One region of the Bacillus thuringiensis genome, then DNA from elsewhere that is predicted to be linked to it. Evidence: riboswitches for the same ligand, from Rfam matches in the RefSeq annotation. Region 1 holds a riboswitch; each other region holds the start of a gene.

Region 1 (3,290 bases):
TATACCTTGAGGAACATCTATTAAAATAGTTTGCCAAATTCCCGGAATTACCCATTTAATATCTGCTGCTGTTTCAAGATATGTTTGGAAATAGCTGATTGTAAAATTAATGATTCCTAAAAATACAAACAATGATAAACCAAATCGAATTAATTTCTTATTTGTAAACATATAACACCTCTCAAAATTCATTGGATATTCCTGCTTTTACTTCTTTATTTTTCCATATCTCTATATTTGATTTTAACACAAAAAGAACTCAAAAAAACACAATATGCATATTTGCATATTGTGTTAACAGCACTTCATGGTAATTTAGAAATTCCTGCAAAGAAAAAACAACTCCGTTACAGCTAACAGTGCGGGTTTCTTTTCTTATTTAACTTCATACCTCCAAGCTTTACGTTCAAGGTAAAATTTCATCTCATTACGTTGTGCATCTGAAGTTAGCTTAGTAACATATCCGTTTTATTGTAAAATATATGTGACAGTAGTTTATCCATTTAATGCGTAGACAATTAAACTAGCTAACTTATCGATATGCCATTTCAGCATTTCCTCAGCACTATCGACTTTGCGCAAATTTGATAAGAAATATATATAGATAGATATTATCCATACCTATCTATAACATTACATCTATTCTTCATCCAATTACATCTTTTACGTCTGTATCCACTGGCCATTTTTCTAATGTATAAGCCATTTCCCAAAATGAATATTCATATTGACTGCTAATAATAAAATGCTGTTTCATACGCTTGCGGTCTGCCTCTGTTACTTTTTCAGCGATAGTATCTAAACGTGTAATTTGTTCTTCAACTAGCGTACGGAACCAATCAGATCCATAAGCAGAAATCCATTCGTTATAAATTGGCTCTTCCGGCTGGCACTCTTTTAAGCGTTCACCAATTTCATAATACAACCAATAGCAAGGTAAAATTGCTGCAATGATATCTCCTAAATGTCCTTCATACGCAGCACGATACATATGTGAAGTATACGCATATGCAGTTGGTGCAGGAATAAAATTATCTTTTTCTTCTTTTGTTATCCCTAGCTTTTTAGCAAAATTCTCATGTAAAGATAACTCTGCCTCATATGTATTTTGAGCATGATGTGCCATACGAGCTGTCGTCTCTAATTCAAGAGCTTTTGCAGCTCCTAAAGTTTGTACTTTAGCAAAATGACTCAAATAATATGAATCTTGAAGCACATAATAGCGAAAACTAGCTAAATCTAACGTTCCTTCACCAAGTTTTTTTACAAAAGGATGGTTAAAACTCGCTTCCCAAATTGAATCTACTTCTTTACGTAATGATTGTGAAAAAGTCATTAAAATCCCTCCAATAATGTATAAAATATAAGTATTTATCCACAATTATTAAAGCTGTAAAATAAAAAAACTTTCTTTACAGGCGTAAAGAAAGTGAAATTGACAGTATTTATTTACTCATTAAATAGCAACGTCTTTCCCACTTCCCTACGCTGGCATTAACCAGATCAGGTACTAAGAGTCTCAAAATCACATTTGATCTCAGCCTATAAAAGGCCCCCCTAGTGGATAAATATTTTGTTTTTATAATGTATTCATCATAGCATACTTCGTGAAACTGTCAAAAGAATTCGTTATATAACTATCTTAAAAACCTTCTTCTTTTCTCACTTTTAATGATGTTTCAATAATCATATCTAATAGTTTACTATAACTAATTCCCGCTGCTTCTGCACTTTTTGGCAATAAACTTGATTGTGTCATCCCTGGTAATGTATTAATTTCCATTACATATGGAATTCCGTCCTTCACCATCATATCAACTCTTGCATAAACACTACATTTTAATGCTTTATAACAAGCAAGTGATGCTTTATTTACACGTTCATTAATTTCTGCTGGAAGTTCGATAACTTCCTCAACTGTACTAGTATCATCATATTTTGCATTGTAATCAAAGAACTCGGCTGCATGTCGAATTGAAACTATAGGTAACTGTTTTCCATCCAGAATGGAACATGTAATTTCATCACCTTTTATATACTTCTCAATTACTACTTCAGAATCCCATTCGAATACAGTTTCTAGCATTGAGATCAATTCATTTTTATTGTAAACGATTTTCACCCCGACACTCGATCCGCCAGAGTTTGGTTTTACCACTAATGGAAATCCTAACTTATCTAACTCATCAAGATTTAGATCCTCCATTTTTGTAAGTTCAATCCAATCTGGTGTTTCTACACCTTCATAACGTAAAATCTTTTTCGAAATATTTTTGTCCATACATATACTGCTAGATAACATATTGCTTCCGCTATAAGGAATCCCTAAACTCTCCAGTGTTCCTTGAACTGTCCCATCTTCTCCGTATTTTCCATGTAATGCGAGCAATGCAAAATCAATGTCTTTCGCTTTTTCAATTAAATCCATTTTTTCGTTTAATGTAATTGGAACTATTTCATACTTACTTTTATCTAAATGTGCGATCATTTCATTTCCAGTCATAATTGATACTTGCTTTTCAGACGATACCCCGCCCATAATAACGCCAATTCTCATTCCCTCAACTCCAAATTTCATTTTTTATTGTATCACCAATTATTTTGATTCCCCGAACTATTTCTTCTTCTTTCAAGCGTGAAAATCCTAATCGGAAAGTATTCGTTCCTTCTTCACCAGAGTAAAAAACATCTCCAGGTGAAAACGTAACGCCTTTCTCATAACACTTTTGTAAAAGTGTGCGAGCATTCATATGCTCTTCTAGCTCTATAAATAAATGAAGTCCACCATCTCCAGTCATTCTTTTGAAAGGAATGTACTGGTTACATGCCCCGACAGCTAAATCATATTTTTTCTTATAAACAGATCTTGCCTTTTTTAAATATTTTTCAAAATATCCCTCATGTAAATATTGAAACAGAACAGCTTGATCTAACGTAGATGTGTGAATCGTTCTTGCTCTTTTTACGCTTTCTAAATAATGAATCAGCTCTTTATCTGCAATAATCCAGCCTACACGTAAACCAGGGAAAAGTACCTTTGAAAAGCTACTAATATAAATCACATTATTGCCAGCTCCAGCAAACGTTAATAATGGAGCTAAATGTGAACCTGAATAACGTAATTCTTCATTAAATCCGTCCTCTATAATAGGAACCTTGTATTTTGAGAATAATCTCATCAATTCCGTTCTTTTCTCTGAACTCGTAACAATACCAGTTGGATTATGATAAGAAGGAATTAAATATGCAAAATCAAAATCTTTTTCACGCAAGCTTTTTTCAACTTCATT
Region 2 (3,290 bases), 1.7 Mb from region 1:
CAGCAAGTAAAATACTAGAAAGTGTAATAGCAGGAACTAATTCTTTCAATCGGTTCATCACACAAGTACCTGCCTTTGTAACATACTAAGAAGCTCATCTTTCAGCGCTAACACTTCCGGTTTATATAAATCTTTTCGTGTTCTGTTATGATCAAGCGGTACAATCCGCTCAGTCAAAGTCGTTATCGGCTGCTGTTCCACTACTAAAACTCGGTTCGAAAGAAATAACGCTTCTTCAACATCATGAGTAATGAATAAAATTGTTTTTTCCCACTCTTGCCATTGTTCAAACAACCATTCTTGTAAAGAGGCCTTCGTTAAAGCATCTAACGCGCTAAACGGTTCATCTAATAACAATATCTCCCCGCCCGTTAATAAAGTTCGGATAAAAGATACGCGTTGCCTCATACCACCAGATAAATCTTTCGGATGTTTTGTCTCATATCCTTGTAAACCAAATTTATATAACAGTTCCTTTGCCTTTACTTGTGCTTCTTTCTTCTGTACACCTTGGCACTCTAGCGGCAAGGCGGCATTCTCAATAATTGTTCTCCACGGCAAAAGCATATCTTTTTGCGGCATATACCCTACAGGATGGTGCTTTGTTTCTGTCAGTTCTATCTGTCCAGTACTTACCTTCTCTAGGCCTGTAATAAGGCGAAATAAAGTACTTTTCCCACATCCACTCGGTCCGATAATACTGACAAACTCTTTCTCATGTATAGAAGCATTTAATTCATGGATGATTGGTTTCTCATCGTAATGAAAAGAAACATTATGAAACTGTAGTATGTTCTTCCTCCTCAAATCCCCACATCTCCTTACGATAGGACATATCCCAGAATAAATATTCAAATCGACTGGAATATAAGAAAATCTCCTCTAATCTATCTAGTTCTTTCTCAGACTTTCCAACTGCCATTTCATTTAATAAATCTATTAACCAAATACAAAGATTACCGTATTCTTCCGAACTATATCCTTGAATCCACTCACCAAAAAACTCATGATCTCTTGCTCCAGGAATATCATTTAAACGCTTTCCAATTTCCCAGTAGCTCCACATACAAGGAAGAAGCGCTGCTATTAATTCCGCAAGTGTGCCATTTTGAGATACAGACATCATGTAATTTGTATAAGCTAAATTTTTAGCAGATGGTTTCGCAGACTCTATCTCCTCTATAGAAATTCCAAGTCTTTTTGCATATTGTTTATGGATTGTCATTTCGCCATTTAATATTCCATCAATTTGTTCAGCGAACTTTCCCATTACTTGTGGATTCGTTGCTTTTACAACACCAATCGCATATAACTTTGCATAATCTAGCAGATATAAATAATCTTGAATAATATAATACTGGAATTTATCTTTTTCTAACGTGCCATCTCCCATACCCACTACAAACGGATGATTATGACTCATCTCCCAAACTGGTTGCACAGTTTCTAATAATCTATCGCAAAATTTCATTTCTCTATCCCCTTTCAATATATGTATCTAAATAAAAAACCACTTCTATATATAAGAAGTGGTTACAGCAAATAAAATTATACATTTATTCGATGTTCCACTTCCCTTCGCTAGTATTACCTAGATCAGGTGTTATAAGGGTTAAGGATTATTCCTCTCTCAGCAAATCAAGCACCCCTAGTGGTTTCAATATGAAATTTTCAAATAAAAAAGCCCCGTTTCTATACGCAAAGAAACGGGGACTCATTGTTAGTGTCCGAATTGCTTCCCTACGCTAGCATAATCTAGATCAGGTAATAAAAAGGATCAAAGGCTTACGGCCTACTCTCAGCTGGCAACACCAGCTCTCCTAGCAAACTATAAAATTATCACTGTCAGTATAACACCCTAATAAGACATCATCAACTGTTTTAATTTTCTTAATTATCAACAAAATATTGAAGTTATAAAATACATACATTCTATTTTAGAAAATAAAACCCCAATTAATTGTATAAAAGGGAATCATTATCCTCAAAAAATTTATTTTTATATTGATTTCATATTACATTTATGTGAATACACCCACTATATTATATCTTTATACTATAATAAAATTACAACTATACAACTAGAGGAGGTCTCTATTCCATGAATATGAAAGCTACTGCTTTAACAGCAACTACTGTAGCGATTGCTTCTTTACTTCCTTCTATGGGTGAAACAAATGTACAAAAAGCAAACGCTGAACAATTATCTAATATTAAAACTGGGTATGTCAAAGTCGATCAAGTAGCATTACATACAAAAGATAACGTAAAAAGCACATCAATTGATACAATTCGCTTTAATACAAAAGTGAACATCCTTGAAACAACTAATGGTTGGTATAAAGTATCTGTTCATAATAAAGTAGGTTATGTACAAAAAGATGCTATTTTACTAAAAAACAAACTTCAATCTAATGATCAATACATCGTCAATGCTAATGCATTAAACGTTCGCTCTGAACCTAATTTAGAATCTTCCATTTTAGATGTATTACCAAATGGCAAGTTCATTACCGTTCAAGAAGATCAAGGCGAATGGTATAAAATATCACACAATGGCCAAACAGGTTACGTACAAAAAGCATTCGTTTCTAATGGTTCACAGCCCTTAGTAAAAGGAATCACCGTTCAAAATAATACAAAATATACTGTTGCAACACCTAATCTGAATGTACGTAGCAACACTAGTACAAGTAGCGCTCTACTCGGTTCATTACAAAACGGTACACAAGTACAAGTAGTAGAAACTGTAGGAACTTGGTATAAAATTCGTTTTGGCACAGGATACGGATATGTAGCAAAACACTATGTAGTACAAAATCAACCACAAGCTAAAACAGAGCAACCTTCATCTATTCCAGCTGCTTTCAAATTCCCTGCTCAAGGAAGAATTAGCTCAACCTTTGATATACGCTGGGAACAAATGCATTATGGTATAGATATTGCCGCTCCAGGGAACGTCTCTATCCAAGCTGCTGCTGCAGGTAAAGTTGTGAAATCTTATTATTCAGCTAGCTATGGAAATGTTGTGTTCATTGCGCATCAAATCAATGGGAAATTATATACAACTGTTTATGCCCATATGAAGGATCGCACTGTACAAACTGGTGATCAAGTACAAACTGGACAATTAGTAGGTCATATGGGAAACACAGGTCATTCATACGGGCAACATCTTCATTTTGAATTACATAATGGAGAATGGAATTTTGAAAAAACAAATGCAGTAAATCCACTGCCATATTTAGTTAGGTAAATTGTATGCCACGCAATATACCTCTTATAATTGA
Region 3 (3,290 bases), 2.1 Mb from region 1:
TTTAACGGGAGCTACAGGTTATTTAGGTTCACATATATTGTATGAATTATTAAAAGATACAACAGCACATATTTATTGCTTAGTAAGACCGACGCAAGATATACAACAAAGAATTGTTAATACATTAACAAATTACTTTAAAGATATAAGTCAAGAATGGTTGCAACGCATAACAGCAGTACCTGGTGATCTTGGGGCAGAGTATCTTGGTATGGATGAGGATAAATTTATTCACTCCAAAGTTGATACGGTGATTCATTGCGGTGCAGATGTAAGACATTTTGGAGATGTAGCCCAGTTTGAAAATGTGAATGTGCAAGGAACGAGTCGTATGTTAGCCCTAGCGGAAGAAGGAGCATCATTCCACTTTATTTCAACAATTGGTATTCCGATAGAATTAGCAATAGAGCAATGGGACACATATGTGGAAACAGGTGATTTTAATTACGATGTAGAGTTAGAGAATGTGTATTCTGATAGCAAATTACAGGCAGAAAACCTTGTTCGTAAAGCGATACAAGAGGGTGTCCGTGGAAATATTTATCGTGCAGGTAACTTAGCGTGTCATTCAGAGACAGGTGTATTCCAACAAAATATCGAAGGAAACGCATTCTATCGTCTTATTAAAGCGATGCTACTTATTGGACAAGCTCCTAATGTGAAATGGGGAATCGATTTCACACCAATTGATTTTGCTAGTAAATCAATTGTAACGTATGTACAAGATTCACAAATAGATGGAGAAACGTTGCACATCTGTCATCCACATCAAATTGAGTTTGAACAATTTATACAGCTAATTGGAGAGTGTGGATACAATCTTGAAATGGTTCCACTTTCAGAATATGTAAATACCGGACTTGAATTAGCGAAGGGAAATGAAGTAGTAGCTGAGTTAATTGCTTCTCAAGTTGCAGGAGATGGAGCGCAGCAATCTGAAATTGTAATGGGTACACGTAGAACGAATGAATGGATTAAGAAAAAAGAATTGATAGTACCAGCAATCAATAAAGAATTTATACAGCAGTTATTAGCTCATGGTGAAAAAGTTGGATATTTTCCAAAAATAATGAAATGATTATGCATGCTTTTGTTTGTTCAATAAAATAAATCATGCTACAATGAAAACGAATTAAGGACCGGGGAGCCAATTGGCTGAGAGGATGTAAGTAAACATCGACCCTCAACCTGATCTGGATAATGCCAGCGTAGGGAGTTACTTAAAGTGATGTAGCATATGTTATTCTATAATAACTTGCATACAAGGCTTTCCTACGCAGTAGGAAAGCCTTTTCTTATTTTTGAAATTTAATTTTATAAGGGGGATTTTATTATGTCACAACAAGTTACAATGTCATTTTCAGTAGTACCACAAGCGAAAACGAAAGATGTATATTCTGTTGTCGATAAAGCAATTGAAGTTGTGCAACAATCGGGAGTTCGTTATGAAGTAGGGGCAATGGAAACAACTTTGGAAGGAGAATTAGATGTACTTCTTGATGTCGTTAAACGTGCGCAACAAGCTTGCGTCGATGCTGGAGCAGAAGAAGTGATTACTTCTATTAAAATCCATTATCGTCCAAGCACTGGTGTAACAATAGATGAAAAGGTTTGGAAGTACCGTGATGAATATGAAAAACCAGAAGCAATCTAAACTTATTACAACTATTTGGCTTATCCTTCTCATTGCAATATGGGAAGGATCTGTTTCATTATTTAAAATCGAACCGTGGATTTTACCAAAGCCTTCTGCCATTGTTCAAGAATTAATTGGGATGAAAGATTTACTATTACCAAATACGATGCAAACACTGCAGGAAGTTATAATTGGACTATTCTTTGCAATTTTATTGGGGACGAGCATCGCAATTATTATGGACGTTATACCGTTATTTCGTATTTTAATAAATCCATTGCTCGTTATTTCGCAAACAATTCCAATCGTTGTACTTGCACCGCTATTTATTATTTGGTTTGGATATGGGATGTTGCCAAAAGTAATGGTCGTAATACTCGTTTGTTTCTTCCCAATTGCGCTTAGTATTTTAGAAGGTTTTCAAACAGTAGATAAAAACATGTTGAAGCTGTTACAAACAATGAAGGCGACAAAGTGGCAAGTTTACCAGAAAGTAAAATTTCCAGCAGTGCTCCCATACTTTTTCTCAGGTTTAAAAATTGCAGTTACATATAGCGTAATGGGGGCAATTATCGGAGAATGGCTCGGTGCAAGTGAAGGATTAGGGGTTATGCTTACGAGGGCTACAAAATCCTTTTTGACTGCCCGAGTATTTGGTGTTGCAGCAATCATCGTTATGGTGACATTATGCCTGTATTTTATCGTAGAGTTTATGGCAAGAATAACAGCACCATGGATATATAGAAAGGACGGCAGAAAATGAAAAAAGGTTTAAAAGTTATGTTAGCTGCCTTATTAGCAGTAGGTGTGGCTGGATGTAATCCGGCGAAGAAAGAAGAAAGCGCAAGTAAAGATCAAAAAGTAAAAGTAGTATTAGATTGGTTTCCAAATACGAATCATACTGGCTTATATGTAGCGCAAGCGAAAGATTATTACAAAAAGCAAGGATTAGATGTAGAAATTATTCAACCAGGTGACAATGTAACAGCAGAGCAAATGATAGCATCAGGAAAAGCTGACTTCGCAATAAGCGCACAAGAAAATGTAACGTTAGCTCGTGTGGAAGGGATCCCTGTTGTGTCTGTAGGCGCGATTATTCAGCATAACACTTCAGCTTTTGCATCGCTTAAGAAAGATAATATGACGTCACCGAAAGCTTTTGAAGGTAAACGTTATGGCGGCTGGGGAGGACCAGCGGAAGAAGCGACATTAAAGACGATTATGGATAAGCATCAAGCTGATTTTAATAAAGTTGAAAAAATTATCTTAGGACAAACAGATTTCTTTAAATCAATCGGCCGTGATGCAGATTTCGAATGGATTTATTACGGTTGGGATGGTATTGAAGCGAAGCGTCAAGGAAAAGAGTTAAATACGATTATGGTGAAGGACTTAGATCCAGCGCTTGATTTCTATAGTCCTGTTATTATTACGAGTGAAAAACATACGAAGCAAGATAAAGACTTTGTGAAAAAGTTTATGAGTGCAACGACAGAAGGTTATAATTTTGCAATTAAGGAACCGAAAGAAGCTGCTGATCTTCTAATTAAAGCTGTTCCAGATGTAAATAAAGATTTAGTTCAAGAAAGCCAGAAATGGTTAAGTACGAAGTATCAAGATGATGCTAAAGCATGGGGAGTACAGAAGGAAGAAA

The links. Region 1 has a riboswitch for thiamine pyrophosphate ahead of tenA (thiaminase II). Riboswitches for the same ligand answer to the same signal wherever they lie in the genome.
Positions count from the first base shown of each region.
Region 2: it holds a riboswitch for thiamine pyrophosphate, as region 1 does, so the genes downstream of both, tenA (thiaminase II) here and tenA (thiaminase II) in region 1, are expected to answer to the same signal.
Region 3: it holds a riboswitch for thiamine pyrophosphate, as region 1 does, so the genes downstream of both, AC241_RS02225 (MTH1187 family thiamine-binding protein) here and tenA (thiaminase II) in region 1, are expected to answer to the same signal.

Region 1 covers NZ_CP012099.1:2,485,979-2,489,268, reverse strand. The annotation lists gene AC241_RS12790 (DUF3937 family protein) at 1-192, opposite strand, end outside; gene tenA (thiaminase II) at 647-1,336, opposite strand; TPP riboswitch at 1,464-1,569, opposite strand; gene AC241_RS12780 (D-alanine--D-alanine ligase) at 1,643-2,557, opposite strand; gene pdxR (MocR-like pyridoxine biosynthesis transcription factor PdxR) at 2,562-3,290, opposite strand, start outside.
Region 2 covers NZ_CP012099.1:750,256-753,545, reverse strand. The annotation lists gene AC241_RS03895 (ABC transporter permease) at 1-58, opposite strand, end outside; gene AC241_RS03890 (ABC transporter ATP-binding protein) at 58-807, opposite strand; gene tenA (thiaminase II) at 776-1,471, opposite strand; TPP riboswitch at 1,557-1,660, opposite strand; TPP riboswitch at 1,721-1,832, opposite strand; gene AC241_RS03880 (SH3 domain-containing protein) at 2,102-3,256, shown strand; gene AC241_RS03875 (hypothetical protein) at 3,262-3,290, shown strand, end outside.
Region 3 covers NZ_CP012099.1:424,686-427,975, forward strand. The annotation lists gene AC241_RS02220 (non-ribosomal peptide synthetase) at 1-1,078, shown strand, start outside; TPP riboswitch at 1,131-1,232, shown strand; gene AC241_RS02225 (MTH1187 family thiamine-binding protein) at 1,334-1,654, shown strand; gene AC241_RS02230 (ABC transporter permease) at 1,626-2,399, shown strand; gene AC241_RS02235 (ABC transporter substrate-binding protein) at 2,396-3,290, shown strand, end outside.